Regions from separate parts of the Clostridium beijerinckii genome, predicted to be linked through region 1. Evidence: a T-box and tRNA genes for the amino acid it is inferred to sense, from the RefSeq annotation. Region 1 holds a T-box; the other holds one or more tRNA genes.
The links. A T-box is a leader RNA that pairs with one kind of tRNA and senses whether it is charged. The one in region 1 lies ahead of tyrS (tyrosine--tRNA ligase), so its partner is inferred to be a tRNA-Tyr.
Positions count from the first base shown of each region.

Region 1 (11,311 bases):
TTCATGTTCCATTGGATGTACCACCCAAGGTGAATTTGTTCCATATGAAATCAAGCCATTAATAGCCCAGCTTGAAGCCCACATCAAGTTTGCTCTTGCATCGTAATCCTTTGGATTCTCTATTGCAATCTTACCATATTTTATACAAGCTCTGAGCAATCCTTCGGCTGTACTATCTTGGATATCCACACCCTTTGTATGGTTAAAATAAGTTTCAAATATATGACTCATAATATCAGCAGTTCCAGCCGCAGTTTGATTTTTAGGAACTGAATAAGTGTACTCAGGATCTAAAATTGAAGCTTTTGGTTTCATATTTTCATGACCTGTACCTAATTTTTGATTAGTTGTCATATCAGAAATCACAGCATGTGGATCCATCTCAGAACCAGTCGCTGATAGTGTTAATATTGTTACTATAGGCAATACTTCATTAATTTTTTGTGGAGTAGTTACTAAATCCCAAGGATCTCCTTCATATTTTACTCCTGCTGCAATAACTTTCGCACAATCTATTGTACTTCCGCCTCCTACAGCAAGAACTACTTCAACATTATTTTCCTTACAAATTTTAATTCCTTTTCTTACTGTTTCAATTCTTGGATTTGGCTCTATTCCTGAAAGCTCAACATATGATATTGAATTATCATTTAATATTTTAATCATTTCATCGTATAACCCAATTTTCTTAATACTTCCTCCACCATATGCTATAAGTATTTTATTACCATATTCTTTAATTATGGCAGCAAGATTTTTAATTTGACCTTTTCCAAAATAAACTTTAGTAGGTATTGAATAATTAAAATTTTCCATAAACACTCTCTCCTTATAATATATAATTTAATCTATAATTATTAAAAACAGTAATCCATGAATCTTGTTTCTAACTCCTCAATCTATATTATTTTTTTAATTTCATAATATAAGAATATAAGGTAATAAATCCATGAATATGAACCTTTCCTATAAATTTTACACCTTAGAGTTAACTTTATGTCAAGCATATATTTATTATGTTTTCTAAAATGAAAAGTTAATTTCTTGTTTGAAAGGGTAAATTCATCATTAAACAATTTACTATTGAACTTAACGATACTTATTATGTTTAAAATTTTAAATATCATTATCTTTTATCATCTTATAAATAATAATTTTATCATCTTTCATTTTTCCATTTAAGATAAATTATTATACCTTGCTTGTTAAATATGAAGATCAATCCCTTTCTATTCAAAATAAAAAAGACAAAACTCATAGCTTGATTGATTAAATCAAACATAAGTTTTGCCTAAAAATTACTTATAACAATCTATTTTTCAATAGACTATTGCATAACACCGTTCCAATCAAGATAATAGCCGCCTACATACGTATTATATGCCATAGATCCATCTGAATTTAAATAATACCAGTTGTTCCCATCGTTTATCCATCCAGTCTGCATTACTCCATTAGAATCCATGTAATACCATTGTCCTCTTACCATTTTCCAACCACTTACCGGAACACCTTGTTCAATCAATATCCATTTTCCATCTGAAGTCTTTCCCCAAAAATCTCCTCTGTTTCCTGTGCTCGGTGAACTGCTTACGATAGCATTTCCTACACTTGTGTCTACAGCAGTTGTTGTACTCGAAGTATTATCTTTGCTTTTTGTATCGCTAGTATCATCATCCTTTGTATCTGGTGTCTGCGTACTTGAAAATGAGTTTTTATAGGAATCAACTTTATAGTTACTTTTGTCTATGTCTTTTGCATCCCATCCCGGAGTTAAATTGTTTAATTCATCTTTAGTATAATCACTCTTATCTGAACTTGCTGCATAAGTACAAGATCCTTGAGCCAGGAATGCTAATAAGGCTAAAGATAAAATTCTTAATTTGTTATTCTTCATTTTGCTCATCTCCTAGAATATTTAATGTAATTTAATATTTATGTCTCAATTATATTCTTATAATTAATTATCGATTATAGCTATTAACACTTTAGCCTTTTTTATCTCTATTTAACACTACTTAAGCTAATTTCCATTTTCAAGAATCCTAATAATTAAATTCTACCGAATTTTATTTGCCTATATCACTTCTGCTCAACATATGACATATTTCTTTAAATCATATACTTATCTAACTTTTCTGATTAAACTTTTTACAAATCTCTATCATATCCTTCTGTGCATTAACTATTTTACCTTCACTTTTAATTTTTGTATAAGAACCGTCTTCTAGCAATATCCTACTTTTAACATTATCTTTTATATATAATTCGAGCATTTCTTTAAGTTCCTTTTTTATAAGATGATCTTCTATTACTGTCATTGTTTCAACTCTTTTGTCTAAATTCCTATACATCCAATCAGCGCTTGATATATATATGTCTTCTTTTCCATTATTATAAAAGTAATATATTCTGCTGTGTTCCAAATATCTTCCTACAATGCTTCTCACTGTTATATTTTCACTTAAGCCTTTAACTCCAGGTCTTAATGAGCAAATTCCTCTAACTATAAGTTCTACTTTAACTCCAGCTTGTGATGCCTTATATAAAGCTATCATAAGTTTTCTATCAACTAACGAATTCATTTTTGCAATTATTTTTGCTTTCTTTCCATTTTTAGCATGCTCAGTTTCTCTTTCAACTAGATGCTCCAACTTTTTTCGTAATCCGTACGGTGCAATAGTTATTTTGCTCATATTTTCAGGTTTAAAATATCCTGAAAGCATATTAAATATAACTGATGCATCTTCGCCATATTCAGACTTTGATGTTATTATCCCAATATCTGTATAGAATTTAGCCGTTACATCATTATAATTTCCAGTTCCTAAATGAACATATCTTTTAATACCCTTTTTTTCTTTTCGAACAATCAATAATATTTTACTATGAGTTTTTAACCCAATCACTCCATATATAACATGACATCCTGCTTTTTCAAGCTGCCTTGCCCAATGAATGTTATTTTCTTCGTCAAACCTAGCTTTAAGTTCAACTAATACTGTTACCTGCTTTCCATTTTCCGCCGCTTTTGAAAGTGCAGCTATTATAGGCGAATTTCCACTTACTCTGTATAGGGTTTGCTTTATAGCTAGTACTTTTTCGTCCTGAGCAGCAGTTTCTACTAATTTTACTACTAATGAAAAACTTTCATATGGGTGGTGTAGAAAAATATCCTTCTTGCTTATTTCTTGAAATATATCGTCTTCTTGTAATTCCTTGACTTGCAGACTCTTTATTTGTTCAAACTTAAGTTCACTATATCCCTTAATACTATATAATTTATTTATAAATGTTAAATCTATTGGCCCTTTTATAGAGAATATTTGATCCTCCGAAATTTCAAATTCTTGTTCTAATTTATTTATAATCCTACTATCATTTGTCTCTTCGATTTCTAATCTTACGGCAAGCCCCCACCTTCTCTGTTTAAGAGATTCTTCTATTGTTTCAAGCAAATCTTCTGCGCCTTCTTCATTTAAACTCAAATCTGCATTTTTAGTTATTCTATAGCACGCTGTTGTTAATACTTTAAATCCAAACAATTCCTTTATATGTTTTTTTATGACATCTTCCAATAATACAAAGTTTTCACCTACACTCCCTGGTATAGGAACTAGTCTTCCTAAAACTGATGGTACTTGAATTGTAGCAAATAGTTCTTGTTCACTCTTGCTTTCTTTTAATATAACCCCTATATTTAGTGTTTTATTTAACAACAAAGGAAATGGTCTGCCTGAATCAATTACCATAGGTGTTAAAACTGGATATAATATATTTTTATAATAGTCATTTATAAATTCTAATTATTCTTCATTTAACATATCATACGTGAAAATTCTTATATTTTTAGAACCTAAGTGGTCATATAAATGCTCATATGTATGATATTGGTCCTTAACCATCTCCCTAACTCTATAAAGTATTTTGCTAATTTGTTCACTTGGTGTTAATCCAGAAACTTCTCTTTCCTCAAATCCTGCTTGAATTTGACTATATAATGATCCAATTCTAACCATAAAAAATTCGTCGAGATTGGAACTCGATATGGATAAAAATTTTAATCGTTCCAATAAGGGGTTTGTATTATCCTTAGCTTCATCTAAAACTCGTTGGTTAAATTCCAGCCAGCTAAGTTCACGATTAAAAAAATTTTCGTAATTATCATATGTATAATTTTCATCCATAATTATTCTCCTCATCCTATAAACTAATCATTTTCAACTTAATTTAATTATTTGTAAATATAGTATTTTAAATACACATTGAATAATGTAATATATTAAAATGTATACTAATATAATCTAATATTTTTGTTAACTTTAAGTTAAAATGTTATTATATGCAAGTTAACTTTTTATCACATTATTTATATAGAGGAGGAGTGCACAATGAAAAATATCGCAGTTATTGATATAGGTTCCAATTCAATGAGAGTTCTAGTATATGAGATATATGAGAATAATTCATTTAAAATAATTGATGAAGAAAAAAGAATGACAAGACTTGGTCAGTTTATTGATGAAAATGACAATTTGTCAAATGAAGGAATAGGCAAATTATTAATTACTTTAGAATTCTTCAAGATTTTATGCGAGAAAAATGATGTAGTCGAAATAATTGTAGTCGCTACTGAGGCAATCAGACGTGCAAAAAATAGAGATCATATTTTATCTTTGGTAAAGGAGAAGACTAACTTAGACATTAGAGTTCTTAGTGGAATTGAAGAATCAGCTTATGGATATATAACAATCAAAGCTACCATGGATATAAAAGATGCCTTACTTATTGATATTGGTGGTTCAAGCATGGAAATCACTTTAATGAAAGATAAAAAAATACTTAATGGGGTAAGCTTACCTCTTGGATCCATACCACTAACTAAGCTATTTCCTTTTGATGTGCCAGCAGATAAAAATACTATTTCAGCATTTAAGAAATTTATATTCAATGAATTTGATAAGTTACCTTGGCTAAAGCTCGCTCAAAATTTGCCTTTAATTGGAATTGGTGGAACAGCTCGTTCGATTGGTAAAATTCATAAGAAATTTATTAAATATCCACTTGACCTGCTCCATAATTATACTATGCTCTTTGATGAAGTTAAAATAATTCATGAATATGTTCTCAATCTTAATATGAACCAAAAGGCAAAATTAAAGGGATTACCTAGAGAAAGATCTGACATATTTACCGCACCTTTCTCGGCACTTGTAATGCTTATGAACTATTGCAATTGTCCTGCTTTAAAAATTAGTCAATATGGAATCCGTGAAGGTGTTTTATACGAAAAACTATTGAATAAAGATCTTGATAATATTGATATTTTAGATTACTCATTAAACAATATCTTAACAAATAATGACTTAAATATTTCACATGCTGAGAAAATACGTGATTTATCTCTTGTATTTTTTAAATACCTTGAAAAACCAAATTATGAATTTTTAGAATTAGAATATAAACTTCTTGGTGCAGCAGCTAAATTGCATGATTTAGGGGTAAGTATTTCTATAAAACATGCTTATAAACATAGCTTATATATCATAATTAACTCCTTAATTTCAGGACTTACACATAAACAAATATTAATGCTTGGTTACGCCATAGCACTAAGCGGTAAATTTGATTACAAATTATCAGATGAATATAAAAATATCCTTAAAAAAGAGGAAATTCTAATATGCAAAAAAATTTCAATAATATTATGTCTTGCTCATAAAATTGATAAGTATTTTTATAATAGCTTATCCGAAGTCACAATTATTAATCAGAAAGATACTTTTAAATTAACACTTCCTAAGAGTAGTGTTAAATACATGCAAGATAGTTTACCTGTAGAAATGGATGAAAGCTTTAAGAAATGTTTCAATAAAAAGTTATCCATTATCCCATTATAAGTTTTGCTTAAATATTTATGTGATATATTTGCTTTAAAATATGATATAATTCATATAATAGTAAATTAAGATAAAGTAAAATAAGGAGATAATACCGTTATATGAAAATTGAATTTGATAAAAAATTATTCAAGTATTCCATATATATAGTTATTACAGCCGTTATACTATATATAGCATTTTTAATTATTTTAAATATGGGATTATTATTTAGATCTGCATTTGACTTTCTAGGATATTTAACTAATTTAATTAAGCCACTGCTTTTCGGTATCATAATAGCATATCTTTTATATCCTATAACTAGAGGCCTTGAAACTTTTCTAAAGCAGAACAAATTATATAAATTAGAGAAGGCATCTACTCGAAGAATTATAGCAATTATGATTACATATATCTTAATTATTGGTATATTTTCAGGATTAATCTTAGGAATCTATTTTATGATAGGCGGTCAGATATCAAATAATACTACTATTATAAATATTACTCAACATATTTCCCTATACTTAAAGAGCAATTCCTTTTCAACCGAATCAATAAAAGGAACTTTAGATAAGCTGGATAATTCTTTTATAGATAATATAAAACCTTATATTATTAGCGGAATTATATATTTACAAAGATATGTTGAAAGCAACTTAGGAAATATGACCTCATATATAATGTCAATTGGAAGTGGTGTTGCAACATTTTTTATTGCACTTGTAATCAGTATATACCTTCTAAAGGATTCTGAATATTTTATAGGACTATGGAATAAGCTTTATTATTTAGTATTTGGTAAAAGTATTTTAGGCAATAAAATTATTTACGTTTTTAGAGTTGTTCATGAAGTCTTTGCTAAGTACCTGCGCGGTCAATTGCTGGAAGCTTTTTTCGTTGGGGTATTATCAGCGATAGCACTTTCAATTGTTGGAATAGATTACGCTTTTGTAATTGGTATAATCGCAGGAATAAGCAATATGATTCCATATGTAGGCCCAATTATTGGTACTATTCTTGCTGCCATTATGGGACTTTTAAGTGGTACTCCTATAAAAATACTTTACTCCATAGTTGCTATGCTAGTTGTACAACAAATTGATAATAATCTTCTAGCCCCTAAAATTGTTGGAAATAGCGTAGGTTTGCATGCGGTATTTACAATGATGGCTATACTAATCGGGGGAAATGTAGGCGGGTTATTAGGCATGCTCCTTGCAGTACCAGTTGCTGCTTCATGTAAAGTTCTATTTAATAATTGGTACGAAAATTACATAGAAAAGCAAAAGCAGTCATAATTCTTTATGAATTAATTTATTAAAAGAGGCAGTTCAATTGACTGCCTCTTTTAATATAGTATATATTCTTTCACTTAATTCTTTTTAATACACTTTTAGCTACTTTACTATTTTATAAAACTTCTTCTTACCTAACTTTATTATATCTCCATTTTTAATTGTTGTATTATTAAAATCAGTTACTTTTTGCATATTTATATACACTCCACCCTGACTTACAAGTCTTTTAAATTCGTTATACGATTTTACTAAGTTACTTTTAACAAGAACTTTTCCAACATCGTCTAATAAGCTACATTCAGGAGATATATTTATCTCAGGCACTTCATCAGGCATACTTTTATTTTTAAATACATTTTCAAAATATTCAAGTGCGAATTTACTTTCTTCTTCTGTGTGATATAATTTTGTTATAATTTTTGCAAGTTCAAATTTTACATCTCTTGGATTTTTGCCATTATCCAACTCTTCCTTAATTTCTCTAATTTTATCTGGATGCTCATCCGTAGCAAGTTCGTAATATTTTATAATTAGATTATCAGGAACCTCCATTACTTTCTTAAACATTATTTCTGCTGGTTCTTGTATTCCTATATAATTTCCTAAGCTCTTACTCATTTTTTCCTTCCCATCCAGACCTTCTAATATAGGCATAAATATCGCTATTTGCTGCTCCATTCCAGCATTTTTTTGCAATGTCCTCCCCATAAGAATATTAAATGTCTGATCAGTTCCTCCTAATTCTATATCAGCCTCTAATGCTATAGAATCATAACCTTGCATTAGAGGATAAAAAAATTCATGGATTCCAATAGCCGTGTTAGAATTATATCTCTTTTTAAAATCTTCTCTTTCTAGCATTCTTGCAACTGTTGTAGTCGCAGCCAGTTTTAAAACTTCTTCAAATGATAGTTTAGATAACCATTCACTATTAAATTTAATTTCTGTTTTATCTCTATCTAAAATTTTGAAAATTTGCTTTTGATACGTTAATGCATTTTCTACTACTTCTTCTTTGGTCAGTGGCTTCCTAGTTTTAGATTTTCCGGTTGGATCCCCTATTTTACCCGTAAAATCCCCAATTATTATAACTGCTCGATGCCCTAAATCTTGCATTTGCTTAATCTTTCTTAATACAACCGCATGACCTAAATGGATGTCTGGCGCAGTTGGATCTAACCCTAACTTAATTATTAAAGGTTTATCTTCTTTTGCCGATTTAATAATTTTTTTCTCCAAATCATCAATGCTAATTATGTCTGTAGCTCCTTTCCTTATAATTTTAATTTGTTCTTCAGCATTCTTTTTCATCTTCTTAACTCCTAAATATTTCTTATTTTTAATATAAGTAAGCGTTACAAGATTCAATATTTACAACAAAAAAACTCTTGTCCTTTAAAATATAAAGGACAAGAGTCTAGCTCTCGTGTTACCACCTTAATTCATTAATCGCTCACACGATTAACCTCTTCAAGTACGCCAAAATTTTGGTTATACTTTAGCACTATAACGGGTGCAGGGTTCCGTCATCACCTACTCAAAAGAAATTTTTTTTCAGCTTGAAGCTCTAAGATGTATTCAAAACCAGCTTCCATGCACCTCTCATCAACCGGTAACTTTCTGTATGGCATCACTAATTTCTACTTATTCTTTTCATTGCTTTTATTGAAAATCTAGAATAAAGAAATATAATAAATTACTTTCTTTATTATGCGATATATTAAATTGTTTAAATTGTACAAAAAACTTAAGCTTTTGTCAATATAAACTTTATTGTTTATTTGCTACAGCTATGATATCCATGCTCCATTTGAATCAACTCTATATTTTCCATCAATAACAGAATTAAGAGCCATAGCCCCACTTCCAGGATAGCAATAATACCATTTTCCATTAGAGTATATCCATCCGGTTTTCATTATGCCATCATTGCCTAAGTAATACCAATTATTATCTATTACATTCCATCCAGTTGCATAACGTCCTGTATTTTCTAAAAAATACCACGCAGAATTAACTAAATTCCACTTACCATCTTTATTTGACTTAAGCTCAGATAATAATCCAGTATAACTGCTTGCCTTATTATTCTCATAATTATAATCCTCAGAGCATTCTGGATAATCACTTTCTTTCCATGTAAATCCATCATTTTTTAGAACCTTATCTTGTCTTAGAAAATATTTATTATTTCCTAATGCATCATTATTTGTGACATCTAAATGATACCACTTATTATTTAATTTAACTAAGTTCCATCCATGAGGAACGCCATCTAAATTTCCAATAATAATTTTATTCTCTACACCTGCTAATTTAAGCATTTTATAAGCAGTCATGGCATAACCTTGACATGTAGTTTTTCCAGTTGTCAATGCAGAATAGGCATTATTAGATACAAGACTATCATCATATTCAAATCTATTTATTAAATATTCATTTATTGCCTTGACCTTATCAAAATCGCTCATTCCATTGGTAGTTATAGAATTAACTATTTTAGTTAGCTCTTGATTAATATATAACTCTTGATCTTTAGTTGTTCTATAAGTAACCTTTAATGTTGCTTTATCTCCAACTCTTTCATAGACCATTTTCTCTAGTGATCTCATTAAGTAATCATCGTCTTTTGCAATATTTTGTACTACTTCTAATACATCAGATTTATAATAATCAATTTGAAACTCTGTGTCCCAGTTTTCTAAATGGTTATATACATATGAGTTTAAATCATTATCTGCTGCAAAAACAGGTTGTCCCATTATTGCTGATATTATTATTAATCCAAGTAATAGATTTCTAATAATGTTTCTCATCAATAAATCCCTTCTTTCTTCATATGAATCCCATTGGAATAAATTTTTGTTAAAATTATGTTATAAAGCAGCACAATTCAGTACTTTCCTCCTTCCCAGATTATTATTTACCTCCAAAAACATATATATCTATTATATCAGAATATTATTAATGATGCTAAATTCAAATATATATTCATAAAAATAACTACCTAAAATATTAAAATTTCTAGGTAGTTAAGACTATTTTATAATTCAAAAGTGCTGTTATCAATCCATTTATATTGTGGTCTTATGACTTTTATATCTTTTACTAATTTATACAGTGCCTCATCTTTCTGCTTACATTCTAGCATTATATCAAAATCCCTATCTAAAACCTTAGCTTTTTCTAAGAATTCAACAAGATCCTCTGCATTTATATAATCAGCATGTTTTCTATCTTTATCGTGGTCTTTAGGCGTTGAAAAATGTATTTTAGGCGGAAAAAATTCATTATCCCATGTATTAAAAATCTCCTCGAGTAAGTCCTCTATATTTTCACCATTATTATTGCAATTGTGATGATGAACATCTAATACCATCGGAAGATTTAAAGTTCTGCATATATCTAAAACTTCCTTTGCAGTATATATTTTATCATCATTTTCAAGAATTAATTTAGATCCTATTTCTTCTGGGATTAGAGAAAAATTATCAATGAATCTGCTTATCCCTGACTCTTTTCCACCAGTTGCTCCTCCCACATGCAAAACCATTTTTCCATGTAAATACCCAAGATCTTCAAACCATTCTACTTGGCGCATTAAATTGCTGATAGAGTTTTTAACAATCTCATTACTTGCACTATTTAAAACATTAAATTGATCTGGATGTGTATCGACTCTCATATTATTTTCCCTAATTATTCTACCAATAAATTCAAAATCCTTTTTAAAAATCTCTCTATGTCCCCAATACCCAACATCAGGATGGGTAACTAGAGGAATTAAAGCAGATGTTATTCTATAAAAGTGTATTTGATTCTCCACATTATACTTAAGTATTTTCTCTAGATCATTTAAGTTAGATAGTGTTATACTCTTTAGTTTATCTAATTTATTCATTTCAGAAATAATTTTATTATAATTTGTAAATGTAACTGTGCTAGAACTAGAAATCTTTTTACCCAACCTCATTGAAATTGCTACATAGCCAAACCTTATTCTCATAATTCTTCTCCTATGTACTTAATATTTCTTGAACATAATAAAAGAACTCCAAAGTGGAGTCCAATTATATGTAAAGAGATTAATGAGTATTAGAGGTTATGTTAAAAGTTACATTAATATTT
Region 1 is NZ_CP144906.1:2,681,264-2,692,574, reverse strand. It holds gene PZA12_RS12540 (iron-containing alcohol dehydrogenase) at 1-816, opposite strand, end outside; gene PZA12_RS12535 (cell wall-binding protein) at 1,328-1,897, opposite strand; partial or broken gene PZA12_RS12530 (RNA degradosome polyphosphate kinase) at 2,130-4,187, opposite strand; gene ppx (exopolyphosphatase) at 4,392-5,900, shown strand; gene PZA12_RS12520 (AI-2E family transporter) at 6,002-7,183, shown strand; gene tyrS (tyrosine--tRNA ligase) at 7,283-8,494, opposite strand; T-box leader at 8,586-8,849, opposite strand; gene PZA12_RS12510 (transglutaminase domain-containing protein) at 8,974-9,999, opposite strand; gene uvsE (UV DNA damage repair endonuclease UvsE) at 10,227-11,189, opposite strand.

Region 2 (11,311 bases), 2.2 Mb from region 1:
ATATTAAGCTTTACAGAAGCTGGAAGTGTAAAAGAAATAAAAATAGGGAATGAGACTGTTAAAGGAACTGAATTTAGGACATTGTTCAATTTGAATTCGACCAATTTCACATTAGACTTTCAACAAGATTCTGTAAAAGTCAACTGTAAGGGTTATGGCCACGGTGTAGGGATGAGCCAATGGGGAGCTAATGCGATGGCAAAGAGTGGATCGAAGTATGATGAAATTCTTAAACATTACTATAGCGGAGTCGAAATTCAAGAAATAAATTACAACTAAGGAGAGAGTATTTACGTTAACTTAGACATAGGTTTGGCATACCTTTATATAAATAATTGAATAAATGTAAAGAGGATACTTGTTTATTTTTTTATAGCAAGTATCTTTTTCTATTTTTGTCTATTAAATTAGCATGGATTATATACTCCAATTAATTGAATTTTTGTATATCTATGTTTAAAAAAAGTGGAGATGGACATAATTTAGAACATCACTACTTAAAACAGAAATTATAAAGTAGAACTTCTTAAATTAGGGTCTAAATCCCTGATGGATATATCTATTGTTTAATAATTAAATTATATGTACTTTTTAACACTAGATATACACTTGTAAAAATAATTTTAAAATGCCTTTAAATGTAAATAATGCATGATAAAAAAGCAAATTTATGTATTATTTTTCATAAAAAGGGAACTATAACAATTGGAGGTGTTCATATTGGACAAAAATTTAAAAGAAAAACTTAAAAACTTATTTAGGAAGGAGGGATTTTATATCGCCTTATTCCTATGTCTCTGTATTGTAGTAACTGTTGGAACTATCTCTTATAAAATGCTCAACAGCAAAAACCAAGTTAATAAAACAGAAGACGTAAATAAAGATCTAACAATGAATTCTGGAAATGAAGGAAATTCTAATAATTCAGTTCAAAATGCTGAAAGAGTAGAGAATGTTCAAAATAATAGTAATAAAGATAATGCAGATAAAACAAAAACAGAAAAGGCTGCATCAGTATCTACAAATAATACAGTAACATTTGTAAATCCTATAGATGGAGTAGAAAGTAGAAAATATACCTATCCTGCACCAGTTAAGATGGAAGAAGGAGTTTTCAGAACTATTAGAGGTATAAATCTACAATCAACAGTAGGATCAGAAGTAAAGGCAGCAGCAGATGGTGTAGTGGAAGTTGCAGAAAATACTGGTGTTGAAGAAGGTGTTGTAGTAGAAATTAAACATGCTAATGGCCTAAAGACAAGATATGGAAATCTTGATGCAAACTTATCAGTAAAAAAAGGAGATAAGGTTAAAGCAAATCAAGTTATTGCAAAAGTAGGAGATAGCGCAAAGGTATTTAGTAAAGATGTATTTGGCGAATTTTTAAATTTACAAGTAATTGATGCTAATGGAGAACAAGTTAATCCAGAAAAATATTTTAATTTAAAATCTAAATAAAATTTTATGAAAATATATATTAGTCATTTGTTTTTCATTGAAATAAATGACTAATAAATCAAAAAATAAATGACAATAAAATGATAAAATCAAGGAAGTGGTATTTTGAAAGACTATATTGAAGAAAGAGTTTTAGATGTTGCAAGATATATCATAGATTCAAAAGCTACAATAAGAAAAACAGCTAAGGTTTTTGGTGTTAGCAAGAGTACAATCCATAAAGATATGACAGAGAGATTGTTAAAAATTAACCCAGAAATTGCTCAAGAAACTCATTCTATTTTGGAATTAAATAAGGCTGAACGACATATTAGAGGTGGAAAAGCTACACAAATGAAGTATAAAATTATTGAATCTTAGTAGGATTAAGTCTATAATATATTATTAGTAGAATTATGTAAATATAGGTATTAATATGTATTATAGGAGTGAATAAAAAATGTGCTTTTGGAGAACGGGGATAGACCTCGCAATTGACTTAGGAACGGCAACTGTACTAGTTTACGTAAAAGGTAAAGGGGTAATATTAAAAGAGCCCTCTGTTGTAGCTATAAATAAAAATAATAATAAATTGTTGGCTATAGGGGAAGAAGCAAGAAAAATGATAGGTAGAACCCCAGGAAATATTGTTGCAGTAAGACCATTAAGAGATGGAGTGATTTCTGATTACGATATAACACAAAAAATGCTAAAGGAATTTATAAAAAAAGCGTGCGGAAAAAGAAGTATAAGTGCACCTAAAGTAATTGTTTGTGTACCATCTCAAGCTACAGAAGTAGAAAAGAGAGCTGTTATTGATGCAGCTATGAATTCAGGAGCAAAAACAGTCCATTTAATTGAGGAACCACTAGCAGCAGCCATTGGAGCAGGATTAGATATTACCAAGCCGAATGGATGTATGGTAGTGGATATTGGCGGAGGTACTTGTGATATCGCTGTTATTTCATTAGGTGGAGTGGTAGAAAGAGAGTCAATAAAAGTAGCAGGAGACAAGTTCGATGAAGCCATAATAAAATATGTACGTAATGAATATAAATTAATGATAGGTGAGAAAACAGCTGAAGATTTAAAAATAAATATTGGATCAGCATTTAAAAACTCTAGAAATCTAACTTGTATGATGAAAGGTAGAAACCTCATTACAGGATTACCAGATGAAATAGAAATTACAACAGAAGAAATCCGAAATGCAATAAAAGAACCTGTGGAAATAATAGTTGATACTGTAAAAAAGGTATTAGAAAGAACACCGCCTGAATTAGCCTCGGATATAATCGAAAGAGGAATATTAATGACCGGTGGGGGAGCTTTAATACATGGGTTAGATAAACTTATAGAGTTTAAGACTGGCGTAGTAGCAACTATAGCTGAGAATTCAGTTGAATGTGTTGCAAATGGTACAGGTAAAGTGCTTAATTATATAGACAAATTAGATAGTCAAGTTAATTCTCAGCAAATAGTTCTTATAGAATAGCTTTATAAATAGCAGTCATTAGTAATTTTACTACTGACTGCTATTTATTTGGTTGACTATAAAATGCTTAAATTTTAGGATATTTTCCGTGACTTAAACTATAGGCATCAATAAATATTTTAGATATAATTTTAGCCATATCCATAATGAATGAGAGTCTTATGCTCCGTGAAAAAAAGAATTCAGCATTATCACTAGAGTCTACAATGCCTATAACTGATGCAATTCCTACCTCAGGAAGTTCTTTTCCGACTCCTTTACCAGGATGTATGGCATAGTCCCTTATACGAATTTCACCAATATCATCTTCGTCACCTAAGCAGGCATCAACACCAATTATTGATGCATTAGGGTGATTACTATATATTTCATTTAAACGTTCATCTATGTTCAAAGCATGAATTGGAGAAGATAAAGTTCCATAAACAGGTAAAGGGAAAAAGTTTTCTGTGAGTATAGATCCAACTAGAGGACCTAAGCAATCCCCAATACATTTGTCAGTACCAATACAAACTATTATGGTGTCTTTTGATATAAATTTTTTAACTTCTAAAGCTAAATCATAATAAAATTTAGGATCAAGTTTAATATCTGGCTTGCTCAAGGGACATATACCTCCTTTATAAAATATATATATGAGTAATTAACAGAAGATAGTATAAAAAAATATTTTTTGGAAATTAATAGTAAATGAGGAGGTGCCTATGAAAAAATTTTTAATATATTTAGTTTTAGTTCCTACAATAATAATAAATATGTATTTTCTGTTATATTGGCAACCGCAAGATGAAAATTCTGCAAAAGAAGTTGTTGTACAAGAAAATGTTTCATATTCGAAGCCATTATATAAAATGAATAAGGAAAAGGCGTTAAGTCAATTATCTACAGATAATAAAAAGGAACTTGAAAAGATAATAAAAAAATTATCTGCATTTGATATAGGTAAAATAAAAGAATATTATGAGGATACTAATGATAATGAAAGCCTAATAGAAATATTTAGTCTCTTAAAAAAGAGATTAACAACAGAAGATTATAAGAAAATTCAAGAAATATCATCTTCCTTTTTAGATATACAAGAGATTAACAAAAGAATAAAAAATAATTAAGATTACTATATTAAATGAGAGTATATTGTAGAAAATGAGAGCAATATGAATTTAAATTACATATATGGGTGTATATTGGAGTTGAAATAAAATCGCTTTACCGATATACTAATCATTGTTGACCGACAAATGAGGCAACAAGATATAAAAAATAAATACGGAGGAATTCCCGAGAGGCCAAAGGGGGCAGACTGTAAATCTGTTACGTTTCGTTTCGATGGTTCGAATCCATCTTCCTCCACCAATTTATAATGGGCGCATAGCTCAGCTGGGAGAGCACCTGCCTTACAAGCAGGGGGTCACAGGTTCGAGCCCTGTTGTGCCCACCATTATAAAAATGCTAAATCTAATTAATATATGCTGGCATGGCTCAACGGTAGAGCAGCTGACTTGTAATCAGCAGGTTGTAGGTTCGATTCCTATTGCCAGCTCCAATAAAATAATACGGAGGAATTCCCGAGAGGCCAAAGGGGGCAGACTGTAAATCTGTTACGTTTCGTTTCGATGGTTCGAATCCATCTTCCTCCACCAATTTATAATGGGCGCATAGCTCAGCTGGGAGAGCACCTGCCTTACAAGCAGGGGGTCACAGGTTCGAGCCCTGTTGTGCCCACCATTATAAAAATGCTAAATCTAATTAATATATGCTGGCATGGCTCAACGGTAGAGCAGCTGACTTGTAATCAGCAGGTTGTAGGTTCGATTCCTATTGCCAGCTCCAATAAAATAATGCGGAGGAATTCCCGAGAGGCCAAAGGGGGCAGACTGTAAATCTGTTACGTTTCGTTTCGATGGTTCGAATCCATCTTCCTCCACCAATAAAGAATAAACTTAAGTTTATTCTTTTTTATTTTTTATTTAAAATGAAAAATAAATGATGGAAAAAGTAGATTCATAATGTTGACTAATTGTACCGCATATGATAAAATACTTTTGAAAATTGAATTATGTTACTCTTATCAAGAGAGGTGGAGGGAAAGGGCCCTGTGAAACCCGGCAACCTGTATTATATAAGGTGCCAATTCCTGTAGAGTTTCTACAAGATAAGAAAATGATTGCTAAATTGCGCTCTTCTTATCGAAGAGCTTTTTTATTTTTTTAAGTTTGCGCATGCTTAAATTATAAAAGAAACAATTAATAAAATAGTTTAACTATTATTTATTGTATTTAAATAAGGTAAAGCTTTTATAAACGAGTACTATTCTATAAAACTATGTATAGTTTTTAATAAAATAATTTTATTCGTGAAGATAATTATAATATTTAAATCTAAGGAGAGAAAAGATATGAGAAGATTATTTACTTCAGAATCAGTTACAGAGGGACATCCTGATAAAATGTGTGACCAAATTTCAGATGCTATACTAGACGCTATTCTATCTAAAGATCCAATGGCTAGAGTTGCTTGTGAAACTTGCACAACAACAGGTATGGTTATGGTAATGGGAGAGATAACAACAAATTGTTATGTTGACATTCCTAAGGTAGTTAGAGAAACAGTAAGAGAAATTGGATATGATAGAGCAAAATTTGGATTTGACTGTGATACATGTTCAGTTCTTACATCGATAGATGAACAATCTGCAGATATAGCTATGGGTGTAGATGAAGCATTTGAGTCAAAAAAAGGTGAAAAAGATGAAGTAGAAGCAGTTGGTGCTGGAGACCAAGGAATGATGTTTGGTTTTGCAACTAATGAAACTGAAGATTTTATGCCGCTTCCAGTATATATGGCTCATAAATTATCAAGAAGACTTACAGAGGTAAGAAAGAATGGTACATTAAGTTACTTAAGACCAGATGGTAAAACTCAAGTAACAGTTGAATATGAAGATAATGTGCCAAAGAGAATTGATACTATAGTTATATCAACACAACATGATGAGAAAGTTACTTTAGAGCAAATTCAGGAAGATCTTAAGAAGTTTGTTATAGATGCTGTTGTACCAGCAGAATTATTGGACAGTGAGACAAGATATTTCATAAATCCAACTGGAAGATTCGTTGTTGGAGGACCTCAAGGGGATTCAGGATTAACAGGAAGAAAGATAATAGTTGATACTTATGGTGGATATGGCAGACACGGTGGTGGAGCTTTCTCAGGTAAAGATCCAACTAAAGTTGATAGATCAGCTGCATATGCTGCAAGATGGGTTGCTAAGAATTTAGTTGCAGCTGGTGTTGCAGATAAGCTAGAAATTCAATTAGCATATGCAATTGGTGTTGCAAAGCCAGTTTCAATTGAAGTTGAAACATTTGGAACAGGAAAAGTAGATGAAGATAAGATTGTTGAAGTAGTAGAGAAAGTATTTGATTTAAGACCAGGAGCTATAATTAGAGATCTTGACTTAAGAAGACCTATCTATAAGCAAACTGCTGCATATGGACATTTTGGAAGAAATGATCTTAACTTACCATGGGAACAATTAAATAAAGTAGATGAAATAAGAAAAAATCTATAAGATAATTCTTAAGTGAATTTTTATTATCAAGATTTGTATATATAATAAAAGTTTTTGTAGAATGGTAAAAAGTCGTCTTAAATATAGACGGCTTTTTATTATGGAGAAATTTATAATTATATATAGGCAAGTATAGGAAAAGATTATGAGCTATAAATGATTAGTTTTAAATTGCTATAAATATTTATGATATAATTATAAGAAAAAATTAAAGTTAAATCTGACGCTAAATTTTAATTTTAGAAAGTTTAAGGTAAATATATAAAGATTTGGAGAGATTCTATATGGAAGTTCTAAATGGATTTGTTGAGAATATTGTTTTTAAAAGTGAAGATACTGGTTATGTCGTTTGTAGGATTAGAAACGAAAAGACATTAATTAGTGCTGTAGGCACAGTGCCTTTCTTAAAAGAGGGGCAAAATGTAAAGTTAACAGGATACTGGACAGTACACAAACAATTTGGTAATCAATTTAATATTCAGGATTATGAAGAACTTCTTCCAAATTCATTAGATGGCATAGAAAAATATTTAAGTGCAGGAATAATACATGGAATTGGACCAGTTACAGCTAAGAAAATAATAGAGAGATTTGGTGAAGAAACTTTAGACATAATGGAAAACCATATTGAGAGACTTATGGAGATAGAGGGTATAGGGGAAAAGAAATTTCAAATAATATATGAATCCTATATAGAGCAACAAGGTTTAAAAGATATAATCTTATATTTTCATAAACACGGGGTCACTAACAATCAGTGCGTAAAAATATATAAGAAATTTGGTCCAAATGCGAGGCAGATAGTATCTAATAATCCATATATATTATGCGATGAAATATCAGGAATTGGGTTTAAAACAGCTGATAGAATTGCTATGAGCATTGGCATTGAAAAGAATTCGGATTTTAGAATTCAAAGTGGAATTAAATATGTTATGAATCAATTTTGTTCTGCAGGAAACACATTTATGCCTAAAAATAATATAATAGAAGAATGCGAAAATAATTTATTAATATCCAAGGAACTAATTGAAAAAAATATATATGATATGGCTGCGCAGCAAAAAATTATTGTTGAAAACATAAATGGTATTGAAGTGGGATTTTTGCTTCAATATTATTATTGCGAACTAGGTGTTACTAGTAAAATAATAACCTTAGGATTACAGCAAATACAAACTATAAATTCGGATGTTGATTTTGAAATTAATGTTTTCGAAAAAGAACAAAATATAAAATTTGCAGAATCACAAAGAGAAGCAATTATTGGCGCATTTAATAATGGTATAGAAATAATTACTGGTGGGCCAGGAACAGGGAAGACTACAATTATAAAGGCAATAATACATATATATGAGAACAATGGAATGAAAGTAATACTTGGGGCACCAACAGGAAGAGCAGCAAAGAGGATGACTGAATCAACGGGGAGAGAAGCTAAAACAATACATAGACTATTAGAAATGGGAATTTCTGAGGATGATGAATCAGTATTTGAAAAAGGGGAATCATCGCCTCTAGATTGTGATGTAATAATAATTGATGAGGCTTCTATGATTGACATTATTTTAATGCAGAATCTACTAAAAGCAATTAATTTAGGAACTAGGTTGATAATTGTGGGAGATGTTGATCAATTACCTTCTGTTGGACCAGGAAATGTGCTAAAAGATCTTATAGAAAGCGATTATATAAAGGTAGTAAGATTAAAAGAGATATTTAGACAAGGATCAGAAAGTTTAATTGTAGTAAATGCTCATAGAATAAATGAGGGACAGATGCCTTTACTAAATCAAAAAGATAGAGATTTTTTCTTTATTAGCGAAGATAATCAAGAAAGAATTGCAAATACTATAATGGATCTAATAAATAGAAGACTCCCTAAGTTTAATAAGTCTTGGAATAAACTGAAGGATATGCAGGTTTTAACTCCTATGAGAAAAGGTGTGCTTGGAGTCACAAATTTAAATATGAAGCTTCAAGAAATGTTTAATGCGGCATCAAAAGATAAAAAAGAAAAGACTTCTCGAGATATAATTTTCAGAGAAGGTGATAAGGTAATGCAAACAAAAAACAATTATACATTAAAGTGGATTAGGGTTAGTGGTTATGGCGAAAATGAAGGAGTGGGAGTTTTTAATGGTGATTTGGGATTCATAGAAAGCATAGATGAAGAAAGGAAAACACTTACAATCATATTTGATGAAGAAAGAAAAGTTATATATGATTTTAATTTTTTAGATGAGTTGGATTTGGCTTATGCTACTACAATACATAAAAGCCAAGGAAGTGAATTTAAGGTTGTAATAATTCCGGTATTTATGGGATCGCCATTTCTTATGAATCGTAATTTGCTTTATACGGGTATTACGAGGGCAAAACAATTAGTAGTAGTTGTTGGGTTTCAAAAAGCATTAATGTATATGATTAACAATACAAATAGTATAGAAAGATACTCATCTTTGAAATATAGAATAAGAGAGATAATAACCAAAGATGAATTCGAAGAATAAGAGAAAGGAGATAGGTGTATGAGGAATTTATGTAAAGTAACTTTAGAAGATTTAAAGTATGCATTTGATAAGATAGATTATTGGTATAAGAAAAATATTAAATTTTTAACAGTAATAACAGTTCCATTTAATACATCGTGTGTTTTTTCAAAGATAATAAGTAAAGTTTCACAAAATAATGGGAAGGTCTTATATGTATGGGGAAAAGAAGGTGAAAATAAGGAATTAGTAAATATAACAAGAGAAATGTATTCTGATATAACTCATTCATATATTGTAAAAGAAATTTCAAATACTAAACTTACTTTTGCACACTATAATAACCTGGCAAAGATCAAGCAGAACTATGATTTAGTTATTTTTGATGATATAACATATTTTTCTAATCTAAGCAATGTAAATATAAGAGAGATGTTAGAGATGTGTTCAAATATAGGAGAAAGAGTTTTGTTATATAGCATAGAAAAGACGGCTTTAGTAGGAGAAAAATTCGAACTTGCAGCATATAATTATAAAAAACCATTTGTAGAGCCTAGGGTTCTAACTACACGAATAGATTTGAATTCGGATATTCCATTTTCTCTATATGACTACCTTAAATGGTTTAGGGAAAATAGCCATAAGGTGGCTATTTATGTACCTAACAAAGAGAAGCTTGATATAGTATATGATTATTTTTGTAATAAACTAAAACTTTCAAATGTAAAAGTAATAAAAGTTTCAGGAAATGATGATATAAAAAAGAGTGAAAAAGTATCAAAATATAAGGATAAGGCAATATTTATAATAACTAATAAAATAGAGGAGTTACTTGAATATTGCTATATGGATGATGCAGTAGTACTTTTTGCCGATAATGAAAGATATACGTATAAAAAGCTTTTGTATATATGTGGCCAAATAAGAAATGTAAATCTAAAATTACCAGAGGTTCTTTTGGTATCAAACGACATATCAGAAGATATTGAGAAGGCGAAGAATATGGCAAGAGATTTCAATAAAAAAGTATGGGAAAAGCGTTTAATAGAATTATAAAAAGTATATTAGAAGGATTAATTGAAGTAATATATCCAAGAGAAAGTTATTGCATTATATGTAAAGAAGATAACTGCTTTGGTATATGTGAGCACTGTAGGAAAAGTATAAAAACAATAGCAGATTCATATCAAGATGAAATAATAAGTTATGGGTATTATGGAGGCGTATTAAAAGATTTAATACTTAAATTTAAATATAAAAGCAATTTTACAGCAGGAGATATATTAGCAGAATTTTTAGAAGAATATATTATAAGAAACTTGAAATATCAGGAGTATGTAATAACTTATATACCACTATCAAAAAAATCTAAAAAGATTAGGGGATTTAATCAGTGTGAGTATATAGCGAAGAAAATAGCTAAGGATTTATCAATTGAAGTTCTAGAAATTTTGATAAAGGATAAGGAAACAAAAGAACAGAAAAGATTAAAGAAGGACGAAAGATATGAGAATATAAAGGATGCTTTCAAAATAAAAAAAGGATTAGAAATTAGGAAATATAATATTATATTGGTAGATGATGTAACAACTACAGGTGCAACTCTTAAAGAAGCTTATAAATTATTAAGAAAATATCAAGTAAAAGACATAAAACTCTTGACCTTAGCTAAAAGTCATATATAATATTAATGTAAAGCTAGGTTTGTGGTTGAAAGTCGAAGCTAGTCGCAGGCAAAACGATCCACGTAATTTAGACAAAATGTCTAAGGAGCATGGTGCGGTATAGAAGTAAGTCCTGCCAGATTGTATTCTGAGAGGGTTAGTAGTGAGGGATTAAATTCTATTAGCAAAAGCTCCAGCAGGCGAGTGTGGGGTCAAAAACCAGGTCAACTAGCTTTACCTCTATTTATTTTAAAATTATCATTAATAGGAAATGTGAGGAATCTAATCTAAAGTTTGCGATTAGATTTATTTTTTGTCTTTAGTTTTCAGAATTTACTGATAATTATCTTGTTAAGTTAATAAAAAAGTGATAGAATATTAATAACTTAAAGATATTAAGTTTAAAAACTTTTTCATATGAGAGGGGCTGGAATTTATGAAAGTCACAGTTATAGCAAAAAATATGGAACTAACAGATGCGCTAAAAGAAATAGTGCAAAAAAAGATAAGCAAATTGGAAAAGTATTTTGAAATGAATGTAGAAGCTAAGGCTACACTAAGTGTTCAAAAAAATAGACATAAAATAGAAGTTATGATCCCTTTTAATGGAGTAGTATTAAGAGGCGAAGAATCAACTTCCGATATGTATAAA
Region 2 is NZ_CP144906.1:500,363-511,673, forward strand. It holds gene spoIID (stage II sporulation protein D) at 1-279, shown strand, start outside; gene PZA12_RS02510 (M23 family metallopeptidase) at 721-1,458, shown strand; gene spoIIID (sporulation transcriptional regulator SpoIIID) at 1,564-1,818, shown strand; gene PZA12_RS02520 (rod shape-determining protein) at 1,898-2,932, shown strand; gene yyaC (spore protease YyaC) at 3,000-3,536, opposite strand; gene PZA12_RS02530 (hypothetical protein) at 3,637-4,041, shown strand; tRNA gene PZA12_RS02535 (tRNA-Tyr) at 4,201-4,285, shown strand; tRNA gene PZA12_RS02540 (tRNA-Val) at 4,295-4,370, shown strand; tRNA gene PZA12_RS02545 (tRNA-Thr) at 4,401-4,475, shown strand; tRNA gene PZA12_RS02550 (tRNA-Tyr) at 4,488-4,572, shown strand; tRNA gene PZA12_RS02555 (tRNA-Val) at 4,582-4,657, shown strand; tRNA gene PZA12_RS02560 (tRNA-Thr) at 4,688-4,762, shown strand; tRNA gene PZA12_RS02565 (tRNA-Tyr) at 4,775-4,859, shown strand; SAM riboswitch class I at 4,995-5,091, shown strand; gene metK (methionine adenosyltransferase) at 5,328-6,503, shown strand; gene PZA12_RS02575 (ATP-dependent RecD-like DNA helicase) at 6,788-9,016, shown strand; gene PZA12_RS02580 (hypothetical protein) at 9,035-10,051, shown strand; gene PZA12_RS02585 (ComF family protein) at 10,024-10,680, shown strand; gene hpf (ribosome hibernation-promoting factor, HPF/YfiA family) at 11,096-11,311, shown strand, end outside.
Region 2: it encodes a tRNA-Tyr, which carries the amino acid that the T-box ahead of tyrS (tyrosine--tRNA ligase) is inferred to sense. The anticodon was not compared.